3 regions of the Simiduia curdlanivorans genome follow, and region 2 is predicted to be linked to each of the others. Evidence: riboswitches for the same ligand, from Rfam matches in the RefSeq annotation. Region 2 holds a riboswitch; each other region holds the start of a gene.

Region 1 (4,967 bases), 720 kb from region 2:
AGTGATACCGCAATAGCCAGTGTTGCCATCCAGCTTTCCGATAGCCAGCCCAGTTTTAAGCCCAGTGCCGCAACGATTAAGCCAAACTCGCTATATTGAGTTAGCGCTAAACTCGCCAGCATGGCTGTACGCGCCCGCATTTTGAAGCGGGTAAGCAGGAAGAAAAAGGCGGCGGCTTTTAGCGGCAACAGCAAGCAAAGTACTAAGGCGATGCCCAGCATGATCAGTGTCGGTTCGGCCGCCAGGCCGATATTAAGGAAAAACCCGATCAGGAAAATATCTTTGAAACTGATCATGCTTTTTGCTAACTCGCCGGCCTTTTTGTCGCCGCTAATGAGCATACCGAAAATCAACGCGCCGAGATCGGCTTTCATGCCGACCAGTTCGAACAGTGTGCCGCCCAGCGCGGTAAGAATGATGCCAGCGAGAATTAAAATTTCATCGTGACCGCTGGCCTTGATGACATAACTGAAAAGCGGTCGGGCAAAAAAGAGTAGGGGTAGCAACAGCGCCCATAGGCTTGGAATTTTACCGGTGGAAGCGGTTAAAAATAAAACCGCAACAATATCCTGAACAATGAGAATACCAATGGCTAATTGGCCGTGGCGGACGCGAAACTCGCCCCTTTCTTCGAGCATAGCAACGGCGCATACCGTAGAGCTGAAGCTGAGAGCAAAGGCGATTAATGCCGCTTGCTGCCAATTCACATCGGACACTAAGGGCAGGCCGAGGGCACCAATAAAGAGCACAAAGCCGAAAGTAATAGCGCCGTAAGATAAGGTGTGTTCAACGGTGGAGCGATAGATCTCGGGTTTCAACAAGCTCTTTAGGTCTAGCTTCAAACCGATAATGAACAGCATCAAGGATATGCCAGTATCGGAGATAAATTCGATGGTGGTGGAAGATTCAAATCCTGCGAGACCTAAGCCAAAACCAGCGATGAGATAGCCTACTAAGGGCGGTTGGCCAATTTGGCGTGCGGCAAAGCCGAACACAAAGGCGGCAATGATGATTAAGCTATCCATCGGTTCGGTTGACTCCTTGTTCGAATCTAAGGCAGGCGGCTTATTTGAGTCTGCCTTATACCACAAAGCCGAGCCTAGCCGAAGTTTACTTGTGTTGCCAAAAGGGCTGGCCAATAGGTGAGGTGGAGGGGCTGGCATTTTGACGGGGTAATATTAACCCCGCTTGATAGGCTAGGCGTCCTGACTCTATCGCCAGTTTAAAGGCGCTAGCCATCACGACAGGGTCGAGTGCTTTAGCGACGGCGGTGTTTAAAAGCACGCCATCAAATCCTAATTCCATTGCCTGCGCGGCATCGGACGGCGCACCTAGGCCTGCGTCAATGATTAGTGGTGTATCGGGTAGCCGCTCGCGCAAGGTTCGCAATGCATAGTCGTTCATCAAGCCTAGCCCAGTACCGATGGGTGAACCCCAGGGCATAATCGCCTCGCAGCCGGCATCTCTTAACCTCAAGCACAGAATGAGATCGTCCGTGCTGTAGGGCAAAACCTTGAAGCCGCGTTTAATCAGCTCGCTCGCCGCTTTTAGCAGCTCGAAGGGGTCTGGCTGTAAGTTGTAGTCGTCGCCAATAACTTCGAGTTTTATCCAGGCCGTGTTAAAAATTTCCCGAGACATTTCCGCTAGGTTAATGGCTTCTTCTGCGCTCTTGCAGCCCGCGGTGTTGGGAAGTAGCTGGCAGCCTAAAGATTGAATTTCTTGCCAGAAATTTTGCCCCAAGCGATTGGCCGGATCTTGCCTGCGTAAGCTCAGCGTGACTAAGCTTGCAGCGCTGGCTTTCACGGCATCCCTCATGATAGCGGGCGATGGATAAAGTGCTGAGCCTATTAGAAACCGGCTCGCAAAGGATTCGCCATAGAGTTGTAATTGGGCGGCGTTTTTTAGCTGGCTTGCACCTTGAGAAACCTCCATTTTAGCCTCCTGCTACGGGTGTGAGTAAGTCGATACAATCGTTTGGTTTGAGTTGATAGCTTGTGTATTGCGAGCGCGGTAAAAACTGATTGTTAATCGCTAGTGCAAACTTGCCTTGGTTGAGTTCCCACTTTGTTAACGCCGTACTGACAGGGGTATTGGATTCAATTACCTTTTTATCGCCGTTGAGATGCACAATGATTAACTCTTGCATAAGGCATTTTTATCCTTGTGGTGGTAGGGCTTTGATGGCGGTGTAAATCGCGCCTTGAGTTGCTGTATCGCTTCGGCGACTAAGGCCGGCGCAAGTAGAAAGCCGTGTCGGTATAGGCCGTTGATACTCATCACTTGATTGGTTTGAGTTATTTGTGGCTGGTTGTTTGGGTAGGCGGGGCGGAGATTGGTGTCGGTTTCAATCACTCGAGCCTCAGCAAAAGCTGGGTGCAGCGTGTAAAGCGCGCTCGATAGTTCCAGCGTTGATTGCAGGCTAATGGGGCTCGTATCTTCACTTTCGATTTCCGTGGCGCCAATAATGAATTGGTGCTTAGGTTTAGGTACGGCATAGAGTTTGTAGCGCGGGTGCATTAGCCGAATTGGGCGCTGAAAGGACACTTCTTTGGTTTCCACCCAAAGCACTTCGCCACGTACGCCACGCAGCGGGCCGGTGGCCAATTTAGCGCCCATGCCGCGACAGTCAATCCAATAATCAACGTTGTCGGCAATATTAAGTTGCTTGAGATTTAAGGTCGATGCCTCGCAAATGGCGCCATCGGTAAAACTGATCGGGCAGTTTTCAGCGCACATACCGCCGAGCTTTTTAATGGAGGTTAATAGCAGCGGCAACAATTGCCTGTTATCAACATGAGCTTCGCTCGGAAGGTAAATGGCTTGGTTGAACTGGTTTAGCTGCGGCTCAAGGGCACGCAACTGCGTGGCGTCTAGCCATTGCGCTGTTACGGTTTCACCTTGGAGTTTATGGCTTATGTCTCGATAAAATTGTGTCAGCTCTAGGTGGTCTTGCGGGTGGGCTAGAGCGACGCTGCCATTACAGGACAAGAGAGATTGCTTTGTATTGAGTGCTGGTAACCAACTCTGCCATAACGCTAACGATGTTAGTCCCAGGTCGTAGATGCATTTTTCGCTAACGGCGAGTTCACTCAGCGGCGATATCATGCCGGCAGCGGTAAAGGCAGCGGCGCGTGAGGCGGTGAAGCTTGAGGCTTCAAATAGATAAACCTTGTAGCCCTCGAGGAGCAGGCGCCAGGCGAGCAGTCTGCCTAGTAGGCCAGCGCCGCAAATAGCAATGTGGGGTTGAGCGTTTTGAAAGTGTGTCAAGTGCGCTGCCTGCTAACTAAACATGGGCGCAGAAATACAAAGATGTCGAGTGGCGGGCATCTCTTGTTTCCTACGCAGGTGTTAACCTGATCAGGTTCTACGGGTTCAGCGAACTGATCTCAGCCCTGCACAAGCCTATTTAAAACCACATTTAAACCAAGGTTTTAAAAGAGGGTGCGTAGCAGGGCGCCCCGACAAGAGCGAGCAGTTTAAAGAGCGCAGAATGTGGCTGCAAGGTCTATTCGTATTTAGGGCAGTATTTTAGGTTTTTGCCGACTCGACAATGGCGCTAAACTCACCCTCGTGTAAACGCGCGCGCACTCTTTCGCCAGTTTTCAGTTGCGAGGCTTTGGTAATAACCTCGGCCTTGTCGTTGGTGATTAAAGCGTAGCCACGTTCCAGCGTTTGCAGCGGGCTAAGGTTGTGCAAGCTCTGCATGTGTAAATGCAAGCTGTGTTGTTGCCCGTTGAGGTGGTGTTGCAATCTGTCGCTTAATTGTTGCAGCGCTAAGCTAACGCTGTCTCGTGCTAGATGAATTTGCCGTGTGGGGTTTTTGTTGTGCAGGCGCTTTTCAAGTTGTTGGAAATGCACTTTTTTACTCTGTAGTTGACGCGCCGGGTGCAGTTGCTGAAGCTGGCTGGTGAGATGTTCGGCTTTTACTTGGGCTCGACTTATGGCGTTGTTTAAAGCCAAGTGCAGCTGACGTTGGGCACGATTTACCTGCTGCACAGCCGGTAACAGCTTGGGTTCGCAGCGGTTAAGCCTGTGTGCATAGAAATCTGTTCTTTGGGCCAGTTGTTTGAGTTTTCGCTCCATGGCTTCTTCCAGCAGATAACCAAAACCGGTAAAACTCTCGAGCCAATCACTGGCGTCGGGCGATAGGAGTTCGGCCGCGGCGGAGGGGGTGGGTGCCCTTAAATCGGCGCAGTAATCGGCAATGGTGGTGTCGGTTTCATGGCCGACGCCGCACACCACGGGTAGTCGGCTCTGCGCAATTGCGCGCGCGACACTTTCTTCATTGAAACTCCACAAATCTTCCAGCGAGCCGCCGCCGCGGGCGAGCAAAATTACATCGAACTGCGCCTGTTGATTGGCAATCTCAATAGCTTTGACGATAGCCGGTGCCGCGTCGGTACCTTGCACCGGCACGGGTATCAGGGTTAACGGCTGGCCGGCCCAGCGGCGTTTGAATACCGCGAGAATATCTCTCAGTGCGGCACCGGTACCCGAGGTAATAATGGCGATGTGCTTGGCCGGTAGCGGTATTTTCTTTTTTCTACGCGGGTCAAATAAGCCCTCGAGTGCGAGGCGCTCTTTAAGTTCTTCGAAGGCCCGTTGTAAGGCGCCTAGGCCGGCGTCCTCCATGTGTTCGGCAATCAGTTGATAGTCGCCGCGCCCTTCGTACAGGCTGACGCGCCCGCGAATCAGTACTTTGGCACCGTTTTTAGGTTGAATGCGTAAGTGCAGGCTGCGATTTTTAAACATGGCACAGCGAATTTGTGCGCCACTGTCCTTTAGAGTGAAGTAGCTGTGCCCCGATGCAGGCCGCGTGTAATTGCTAATTTCTCCCTCGACCCAAAGGAGTGAAAGATGGGTTTCGAGTAGCTGCCTTGCCTGCCGGTTCAGCTGGCTGACGGTGTAGAGTTTTTTATCGGCAGTGATGGAGTTCATGGCACTCAAATGGCGGCAAAAGACGGACT
Region 2 (4,967 bases):
GCGATGCGCCAGCAGGCGACTTCGTTATCGCGGGGGCAGAGTTTGTGCGTTAATGGATTGTTAACTCTCAATACCCAAGACTCGCCGTTACTGGTGGCGAGAAAATTCTGGTTACTTGTGCCCATACATAATGGCGCAACCAACTTTAGCGGGGCGATGCCGGCCGCTTCCAGCTGTTGGGCGAGTTGCGAATCTTTAAAGTTGGGCAAACTCATTTAGCGGGCACGCAGGTCGTGTTGGTAAGTTCGCGTCCAGCTAAAATAGCCGGCAACGGCAATGCCGATGTATACCATAAAGAGTACTGAGGTCAGCATAAAGCCCTTGTTTAAATAGAGATAGATTGATGCCGCATCTATGACTATCCAGTAAAGCCAATTTTCCAATATCTTTTGCGCAACGAGCCAGGTCGTAACAATAGCGAAACAGGTTGTGGCCGCGTCTAACCAGGGGAAGTCCGCTTGGGTAAAGTTAGCCATGCAGTAGCCCGCCAGTAAAGATAATCCGGTGGTCGCAGTAATTAAAAAAATATGTCTTTTTATCGGCCAGCTTTCAATTGACTTTTCTGAGCTTGCGCTTGCATTACGCCAGGCCCAATAGCCGTAACCGGCCATAAACATATAATAAACGTTGAGCACTGATTCCATTAACAGTGCCACTTCCCAAAAGAGCCAAGTATAGATAGCGGTGCTCAGAAAGGCCGCCGGCCAGCACCATAGGCTCTCGCGTAGAACCAAGAAAATATAGGCTAAGGCGAGTAGTACCGCGACCAGCTCGAACGCGCTGAGCGCATGGGCTTCGGCGATGGCCGACTGAATAACAATACTGAGTTCTGACAGCATAAATAGGCGTTATTGTTTGTGCGATAAATCGAGGGCGCCGCCAATAAATTTGCACACGAAAACCGCTTTACCCCATTTTTCATAGGCAGCTTTCATTTCGCGCGCCAGCAGTGCCATAACTTCGTTATAGTCGCCGCTAATCTGTGTGGCCATGGCGTTGGTTACCCGCTCGATATTTGGGTACTGATCGAGTCGCTCGATAAACCATTGGATGGGGTCTAGGTAGCCATCCCGAAACGGGTACATGGAAATTTCGACGGTGAGTTTCATACTTAGCTCCAGGTTTGAGTGCCGCTCAGGTGAGCGACACGCATCATTGTTAGGTTGCGCTAGTTAAAGCTCAGGTTAAAGGTTACGCCAATTTGGCGCGGATCACCAAAGCGGATGTACTGCTTGTCAGCCCAATCGATATCTGGCTCGTTACCGAAGTAAAAGCCGCGCACGCCGTATTGTTTGTCGGTTAAGTTGCGCCCCCATAAATACGCAGACCAATCCTGTGCTTCGTAACCGAACTTCGCGTTGAGTAAGGTGAAAGGGTTGGATTTGGAATCGTTGCTATCTGAGTAGTAAAACTCGCTCTTGCCATTGGTATTTATATTGACGAAGAAGCCATTGCCGGGGCGCAGTGTTAGGCCCGCACTGTAGGTAAGGCGTGGTGCGTGAGCGAGGTCGCGGCCGGATAAATCCACTGTGCTGCCGTATTTGTCTTGGTATTGGTAGTCGCCATACTGCGCCTGCAGATAACCGAGGCTGCCGTAAACTTCCAGCATTTCATTGATCGACCATTGGCCTTCAAATTCTGCGCCGTAATTATTCGAGCTGCCGGCATTCTCGGTAAATAAAATAAACCGTTGCGGGTTGGCGGGATCTTGTAGCGAGGCGTCAACCTGTTGATTCAGCCGCTCCATGTAGAACAGCGTTATATTGGTGCTGGCGCTACCTTCGAGCCAAAAGGACTTCAAGCCGAGTTCGTAGTTGAGCAGGGTTTCGGACTCAAATTCCTTTTTGTCAGCCAATTCGCTCGGTAGTGTCATGTTAAAACCGCCGGCTTTATAACCGCGCGCAATTCGCGCGTAAATATTTTGCGTATCCGAGAGGGATTTGGTTAGGGCTAAGTGGCCGCCCCACATAGATTCGTCTGGGGCAAACGCATCGCCATTGGAATCGGTATAATCGCTGCTTCTGGTTTCCGTGCGCAGGCCGATGGACAGCGCGTATTCATTGCCTAAGTCTGAATCAGTTTGGCCGAAGATAGCCGTGTTAGTGGCGGCGTAGTCGGAGGTTAACACTTCATCGGGGTAGGTGTTGTATTCAGAGTAGAGGTCGTTATCCTCATCCAACTTGTGCAGGTAGATGCCCGCAAGCCAAGCGGTGGAGTCGTTAAATAAACGACTGTTGTCGGTGGAGACCACCCTGAATTCTTGTGACACCGTTTTGCGCTCGGCGCTTTTATCCCACAGGTAATCGTAAACGCAGGCAATCGAATCGGTATCGTCGCCGTTGTTATTTTCATCGTAGTAATCGGTGCAGGATTTTGCCGCCCAGTAACCGGGGTTAGCCCAGTCGCCGTCGTAAGCGTGGTTGTGATCGGTATTGGTGGCGGAGGTTAAAGATGTTAACTCAACAGTGTCGCCCAACCATTTAACCTTCAGGCTGCCGGCTTGGGTTTTTTGATTGTCGACACCGGGTTTGTCCGTCAGGGTATTGAAGCCGTTGTTGTCTAAGGTCCAGGCGTCGTAGCCGTTATCGTTGTCGGCATAGAGTAGGTTTGCATCAATCTGCCATTGTTGGTTCGGCTGCCAGCGCAGTTTCACCCGGCCGGTGCGTTCATCGCGCTGGTTGCTGTCGTTTTGGTTTAGAAAATCGTTTTGGCGAAAGCCATCTTGCTGTTGGCTTTCCAGTGCCACGCGGTAGCCAAAGGTTTCAGACAGGGGGCCAGATACAACAATGCCTAAGCCTCGCTGGTTGTCATCGCCCACTGTCGCTTGGCCGCCAAATTCGAAGGTGTCGCTTGGGTCGTTGCTTTTAAGATGGATTAAGCCGGCCAGCGCATTGGCGCCAAAGCGCGTGCCTTGCGGCCCGCGCAACACTTCTACCTGCTGCAGGTCGAAGGTGCTGGCGGCCATGCCGAGGCCAGACATATCGATGTCGTCGACAATAAAGCCCACGGAGCTGTTAGGTGCGCCTTGGTAGTCTTCCTGCTCGCCCACGCCGCGTATTTGAAAGTAACGTGGTCTGCTGGTGGCACCAGACCAGTTTAGGTTGGCAATGCTATTGAGAATGTCTTCGAAGTGGCGCGCGCTTTCATCTTGCAGGGTTTGTTGGTCGATCACCGTAATGCTGGCTGGAATATCGGTGACGGCGATCGCGCGAAAGTCCGCGCTAACTAAAATTTCTTCAAGTGCCGGTGCTTGTGCGGCGGCGTGAGATGGCTGTACCAATAGCGCTACGCTGGCTGCCAGGCAGGATGTCGCAAACAATGCGCGGGTGTTAATCGAATAGTTTTTCATAGGACCCCAATTTACCAACTTAAAATTGAGATCCGGCAACAAGACGTGATGTACGGGTGATTACTGCGGTGATTCGGCATTCATTGCCTGAAGAGGCGCCAGCCTGGCGGTTACCGTTTTGCCCATTCCTACGCCGGTACTAGCCGGATCAGGTTCCAGGGTTTGTCGACGACATCTCAGTTCGGTTAACCCGAACACCCCTTGGCGGCGGCCAGTGTAACATGAGCTATTTGTTTAGTACGACGGTTTTAGCAGAAACTAAAATGGCTAGGAGCCGCAAGCTGCAAGCCGCAAGCCTCAAGCCTCAAGCAAAAACGGTTCTTGCGCGTATAAAATCTCACGCAATCATAATTGCTTGCAGCTTGTAGGGGCAGGCCATCCTGCTTGCAGCTTGCAGCTTGCAGCTTGCGGCTTGTAGCGCCCCCCGCCTTGCAGCTCTTACCGCATCGCCATCAACATACTCGCCGGGTCTTCCAAAAACTCCTTCCAGCGATTACAGAAGCGCGCGATGGTGCCGCCGTCGATGACGCGGTGATCGCCAGACCAGCTGACGGTCATAATCTTGCGGGCTTCCACCTCGCCTTTGGCATTAAAGCGCGGCAGCTCTTGCATTTTGCCGAGCGCCACAATCGCCACTTCCGGTTTGTTAATAATCGGTGTAGCTGCGGTACCGCCAATGGCGCCGACGTTTGAAATGGTGATGCTGCCGCCTTTCAATGTCTCTGGGCTAACGCGGCCTGAGCGGGCGCTGTCGGTGAGTGCCGAAATTTCCTGTGCCAATTCCAAGATGCTGAGGTTTTGCACATTTTTAACATTGGGCACCAGCAGGCCGACTTTAGAATCCACCGCCATGCCGATGTTGTGAGCGCTCAAATAGGTTAGCTCGGTGCAGTCGCTGTTGAGCCGGCTATTGAGTACCGGAAATTCTGTAATCGCCAGTGATAGCGCCTTCATAAACAGCGGCATCATGGTGATTTTCACATCTGGGTATTTGGCTTTTAACTGTAAGCGCAAGTTCACCAAGTCGGTGATATCAATTTCATCCATGTAGGTGAAGTGGGGAATAGTGCTGACCGATTCTTGCATGGCGCGCGCCATCACCGCTTTCACGCCTTTGATGGGCTCAACCCGATCGGCGGCGACTGGCCTGCCCGCGGTTGCACTCGCGCTCGATGTTGATGCACTGCTGGCACCGGCGAGGAAGTTGAGCATATCTTCTTTCAAGACGCGGCCATTTTTTCCCGTGGCGGGCACGTTGGCGAGGTCGACGCTGTTTTCTCGCGCGAGCCTGCGCACAGCTGGCGTGGTGAGCGCGCGCGAGGTGTTGCGCACAAATTCGCGGTCGGCGCTGTCGTCCACGGCGGCGATGCTGGCCGAGGTTGGATTGTTTTGTGCCGGCGCAATGGCGGCAGCTTTCGCGGGCGCTGTGCTAGTGCTATCAGAGCTAGTTGTGTTTGGGCTAGCGCCACTTTCAGCGGCGCCAGCTTCAATCAGTTCGATGGCAAACAAAGGCGCGTGCACTTTGGCGATGTCGCCTTCCTTGTAATACAGCTTGGTAACTTTGCCGTCGTACATGGAGGGAATTTGCACCAAGGCTTTATCGGTAGACACATCAGCT
Region 3 (4,967 bases), 640 kb from region 2:
GCCAAACCGAAATGGGGGCACTTGAGCCGCTCAGCGGCGAGCATCAGCAGATGATTGTGTTGATCGAAGGGAACAAGGGTGTCGGGCCAGCGCAGCAGGTGGCTGTCAAATTGCGCTTTGTGAAACAGCGCGTTGGCGTCGATGCCGCCTTCCGCCAGTAGCTCTGAGTAACCCTCCAAGAAGTTATTACTGATCAGTGGATAGTGCATACGCGCAGGGCTCCCAGTGCGGATATTGCCCAATACTCCGCCTAATTGGCGCCCAAGGTCAATAAAATGGCGTTCAATGTCAAACTTGAAGCTTGTGCTAGATTAGACTCTGCTCTTACATGCTTACAGAATACTTAAAATAAGAGGTTGTCATGTCGAAGACCTATGATTACATCATTGTGGGTGCAGGTTCCGCCGGATGCGTGCTGGCTAACCGCTTGTCTGCCGATGAAAACGTTCAAGTTTGTTTGATTGAAGCCGGCGGCGACGATCGGAACCCTATTATTTATACGCCCATGGGCGTCATAGCAGCACTTGCGGGTGGGCTGTTTAACTGGCTGTTTCACACCAAAGCTCAGCCTACTATGGGCAACCGAAAGATCTATTGCCCGCGCGGCAAAGTACTGGGCGGCAGTAGCTCCATTAATGCCATGCTCTATGTGCGCGGTCAGCCCGAGGACTACGATGCCTGGGCCGAGGCAGGCAACGAAGGTTGGAGTTTTAAGGCGCTATTACCCTATTTTAAAAAGGCACAGCATCAAGAGCGTGGCGCAAGTGAGTTTCATGGCGTAGGTGGCCCGCTTAACGTTGCCGAAATAAGAAATCATCACAAGCTATGTGAAGCGTTCATTGCGGCGGGGGTGGAGCTTGGCGAAAAATACAACGACGATTTTAATGGCGCCGATCAAGAGGGCCTAGGTTGGTACCAAACCACGCAAAAAAATGGCCAGCGCCACAGCGCAGCAGCAGCCTATCTTCATCCCGTGTTAGCGCAACGCCGCAATCTAACCGTAATCACGAAAGCCTTAACCCGACGCGTGCTATTTGAGGGCAAGCGTGCCACCGGTGTAGAGGTGGAGGTTAAAGGCGAGCAATATATGCTGTCTGCGGCAAGGGAAGTGATAGTGTCTTGCGGCAGCTTTGGCTCCCCGCAACTGTTGTTACTGTCTGGCGTGGGCGCTAAGGCCAAGCTGGATAGCCAGGGTATAACGCAAGTGCATGAGCTAGCTGGCGTCGGTGAAAATCTGCAGGAGCATGTGGACGTTCTGGTGGTGGCGAAGGATAAAACGTCAACTTCGTGGGGCGTTTTACGGCCGCGTCAAATTGTGCGAAGTATTGGCGCTTTGGTTCAATACCTCACCAAGCGCAGTGGTATGTTGAGCTCCACCATTGCCGAGGCGGGCGGCTTTATCAAGTCTGATCCGAGTCTTACAACGCCGGATTTGCAATTGCACATAACCCCTATCGCCATGGATGATCACGGTCGGTCATTGAAGTATTACTTCCACTACGGCATGAGCGTGCACGTCTGCTATTTAAGGCCGCACAGTCGCGGCTCGGTGTCGCTGGCCAGTGCTGACCCCAGCGTCGATCCAGTTATCGACTTAAATATGTTAAGCGATGCCAGAGATGTAAAGGCATTGGTGGCGGGGGTAAAAAAGGTGCGCGCTATGTTCCGCGCCCAAGCCTTGCAGCATAGCTATGCTGGCGAGTTCTCACCGGGCGAGGAGCTGAGCAGCGATGCGGAGCTAGAAACCTTTTTACGTATGAAAGCTAACCATGTCTATCATCCGGTTGGCAGCTGTAAAATGGGCAGCGATCCTATGGCCGTTGTGGATGATCAATTGAGAGTGCATGGGTTGGAGGCTTTGCGGGTGGTGGATGCGTCAATTATGCCCAACATTATTTCTGGTAACACCAACGCCCCCACCATCATGATTGCAGAGAAGGCGGCAGACCTGATTTTAGGCAATCGATACAATTAACTGACTGATGGAACCAACGGCATAAGTTGGCGTCCAACAGCTAGATTTTGCTCACCTATGGAGAAAGCAACATGATGAACCTAGTGCGGTTAAGTACAGTTTGTATTGCATTAATGGCAGCGCCCTTGGTTACGGCTGCGGGCGTCGAAGCCAGCGCCAATGCGGGTATGGAAAAAGTCGAGGTCAAACGCTTAGACGAGGTGCTGGCAAAGCCAAATATCGATTGGGCCAAATACACCAGTGTCAGTATTACACCACTGGATATGTCGACCACGACAATCAAGGCGCCTAGTGGTACCCACAAACGAGATATTCCCGAGCTGACAGAGAAAATTCAGGCGCCGTTTAAAGATCTATACCTAAAAGCTTTCACACGCGAGTTTTCGGAAGACGGCTTGTTGGCAGAAGCGGGTTCCAAGAAATCCGGCACACTGAGAATTGACAGTAAAATTCTCGAGCTGGCGCCCACCTATATTCCAGACAGCACAATGAACGCCAGTGGCCGCAACCGCGCTTACACACAAACCGCTGGTAAAATTCAAATGCAGTTTGATATATACGATGCTGCCACGGGTGAACACCTAGCCACGGTCACAGATAAGCGCGAGGCCACCAAAATGTGGCGCGAAAATAACTCGGTGCAAAATCGCTCGCAAATAAACCAAATCATGGGTACTTGGGCACGTATTTTTCGTACACACCTAGATGATTTAGGCGAAAAGTAAAACGCTTCACCTGCCTTATTGCTAGCAGCGTCGGCGAATAACGCGGCGCTGTTGTAATTTACCCGCCGCACGTCCTGCTATACACTTCCTGCATCATTGAGCTAGAAGGACTGACCCATGACACGTTTTATTGCTTTAATTGCAATGTTGTTGCTCGCCGCCTGCGCGAGTGAGCCCGAGAAAGACCAAACTGCGTCGAAGGAGAAAGTTGATTTGGCTGCTTTCTCAGTCGTGGCAGTGACAGATCCGATGTTCAAGCCAGCGCGTGGCGATACGGTAAGCTGGGTTTCCGATGTTATTTTTGCGGGCAGCAAGGAAGAAACACCGCAGGATGAAGCCACTGTTGCGTTGATTCAAGCAGATATTGAACAGAGTTTAACTGGAAAAGGCTACACGCTGGGCCATGGTGTTGGCGTCGACTATCGCGTATTGGCATTGGTTCAAGTAGGTACCGAAGAGTTAGCCAAGGACATGCGCGAACTGTTCAGGCTCTATCCGAGCCTAGGCCATGATAGCCAGTTAAATAAAGGTATGTTAATTGTTGCTGTGGCGCGACCAGGCAGCGTGCAGGCGCTTTGGCGTGGTGCAATTCGGGTGTTTGTCGACGAAGATCAAGTGCTCACACAGGAACAGCAAAAGGAGCGACTAGCGCTTGCGGTGAAAAAAGTAATGGCTTCCATGCCAAAGGCACTCTGACCACACTGCTAACATTAAGCTCTAAAACGCCCGCTAACCGCGGGCTTTTTTTTTGGAAAAAATAGTAAAACGCGATGCCCCCTGTTAGACTTCGCGCATCTTGCGGGGTGCTCATATTTATATGTGGCTGAGAAATACCCGTTGACCTGATCCGGTTAGTACCGGCGTAGGGAACGAGATTTCAGTCAATAACACTATTGATTGTCTCTTTCTTGAAGCCGCTGCTTATTATTGAGATGCGCTTCATGGACTCCCTCAAAAATTTGCAGCCTGTCGTCATGACAATCGCGGGAAGCGATAGTGGCGCGGGCGCAGGTATCCAAGCTGACATTAAAACCTGCGCGGCGTTAGGCGTATATTGCACCTCCGTACTTACGGCCATCACGGCACAAAACACCCGGCGCATTACGGCGCTCGAATCACTGCCGACTAAAATTGTCGCGCAGCAATTTGAGGCGGTTATCGAAGACTTTAATGTCGCTGCAATAAAAGTCGGCATGATTGGCAGTGCAGAAAATTTGCACTATCTCGCCGCTCGACTATTGGACTACAAGCGTACAAACCCCCGCGTCTACATTGTGCTGGATACACCACTGCGCGCCAGCGTGGGCTTTAGCTTATTCGATGACGAAAATTTAGCGCCGCTGTGGAAAATGATTGGCGTCGCGGATTTGATCACACCGAACCTGTCCGAGGCCGGCCGTTTGCTTGGCTGTCAAGACGCTAGATCAAATGCCAATATGGAATTGCAGGCGCTGGAATTGATCAAGCGCGGCGCGCGCGCGGTGCTTATAAAAGGCGGGCATTTAATCGGAGCTGAGGCGTCGGACTATTATCTGAGTGTGGATGCGGCGATAAAGCCGATGTGGTTTTCGAGCGGCAAGCTTGCTGCCAAAAATAACCATGGCACCGGCTGCACACTAGCCAGCGCCATTGCGGCCCACATTGTATTGGGTTATTCCGCGCCTGAGGCCATCGCCTCGTCTAAGCGTTACCTTTATCTCCTGCTACAACAATCTCAGCACAGACAATATGGCCTGGGCGCAGGCCCGCTCGAGTGCCTGAATCAATCGCGTTTCACTGACTAAAAGGAATTCCTCATGACAGAAGTAGTAACCGAAAAAAAATTAAGTGACAGTGCCACGGTGGATGCAGCGTCGATTAAACCTTTTCCTGGCTCAAAGAAGATTTTTGTCCAAGGTTCGCAAGCCGATATCCTGGTGCCTATGCGGGAAATATCTTTAGCCGATACGGCAATGGAATTAGGCGCGGAAAAAAATCCACCGGTGCGCGTCTATGATACCTCTGGGCCCTACACAGATGAAAATATTGTTATCGACTTGCGCAAGGGGCTGGCTGAGATGCGGCGCAACTGGATTGATGCGCGGCTAGACACAGAGTATCTAAATGAAAAGTCTTCACTGTTTGCCAATCAACGGGCTCGAGATGAAGCCTTAGATAGATTGCGTTTTAATCATAAGCGCAAGATTCGGCGCGCGCTGGCAGGAAAAAACGTCACCCAAATGCATTACGCAAAACAGGGAATAATCACGCCTGAAATGGAATACATT

What was found. A riboswitch is a leader RNA that binds a small molecule or an ion and turns the genes downstream of it on or off. The one in region 2 is predicted to bind thiamine pyrophosphate.
Region 1: it holds a riboswitch for thiamine pyrophosphate, as region 2 does, so the genes downstream of both, thiO (glycine oxidase ThiO) here and QWY82_RS07595 (TonB-dependent receptor) in region 2, are expected to answer to the same signal.
Region 3: it holds a riboswitch for thiamine pyrophosphate, as region 2 does, so the genes downstream of both, thiD (bifunctional hydroxymethylpyrimidine kinase/phosphomethylpyrimidine kinase) here and QWY82_RS07595 (TonB-dependent receptor) in region 2, are expected to answer to the same signal.

What each region holds. Positions count from the first base shown of each region.
Region 1 is NZ_JAUFQG010000004.1:2,410,868-2,415,834, forward strand. It holds gene QWY82_RS10670 (cation:proton antiporter family protein) at 1-1,025, opposite strand, end outside; gene QWY82_RS10675 (thiazole synthase) at 1,111-1,932, opposite strand; gene thiS (sulfur carrier protein ThiS) at 1,934-2,146, opposite strand; gene thiO (glycine oxidase ThiO) at 2,134-3,267, opposite strand; TPP riboswitch at 3,318-3,471, opposite strand; gene xseA (exodeoxyribonuclease VII large subunit) at 3,529-4,938, opposite strand.
Region 2 is NZ_JAUFQG010000004.1:1,688,307-1,693,273, forward strand. It holds gene QWY82_RS07580 (phosphotransferase) at 1-215, opposite strand, end outside; gene pnuC (nicotinamide riboside transporter PnuC) at 216-839, opposite strand; gene QWY82_RS07590 (YkoF family thiamine/hydroxymethylpyrimidine-binding protein) at 849-1,109, opposite strand; gene QWY82_RS07595 (TonB-dependent receptor) at 1,169-3,349, opposite strand; TPP riboswitch at 3,458-3,561, opposite strand; gene QWY82_RS07600 (2-oxo acid dehydrogenase subunit E2) at 3,788-4,967, opposite strand, start outside.
Region 3 is NZ_JAUFQG010000004.1:1,052,947-1,057,913, forward strand. It holds gene QWY82_RS04930 (AraC family transcriptional regulator) at 1-209, opposite strand, end outside; gene QWY82_RS04935 (GMC family oxidoreductase) at 362-1,975, shown strand; gene QWY82_RS04940 (DUF3313 family protein) at 2,047-2,700, shown strand; gene QWY82_RS04945 (hypothetical protein) at 2,818-3,396, shown strand; TPP riboswitch at 3,490-3,587, shown strand; gene thiD (bifunctional hydroxymethylpyrimidine kinase/phosphomethylpyrimidine kinase) at 3,675-4,484, shown strand; gene thiC (phosphomethylpyrimidine synthase ThiC) at 4,497-4,967, shown strand, end outside.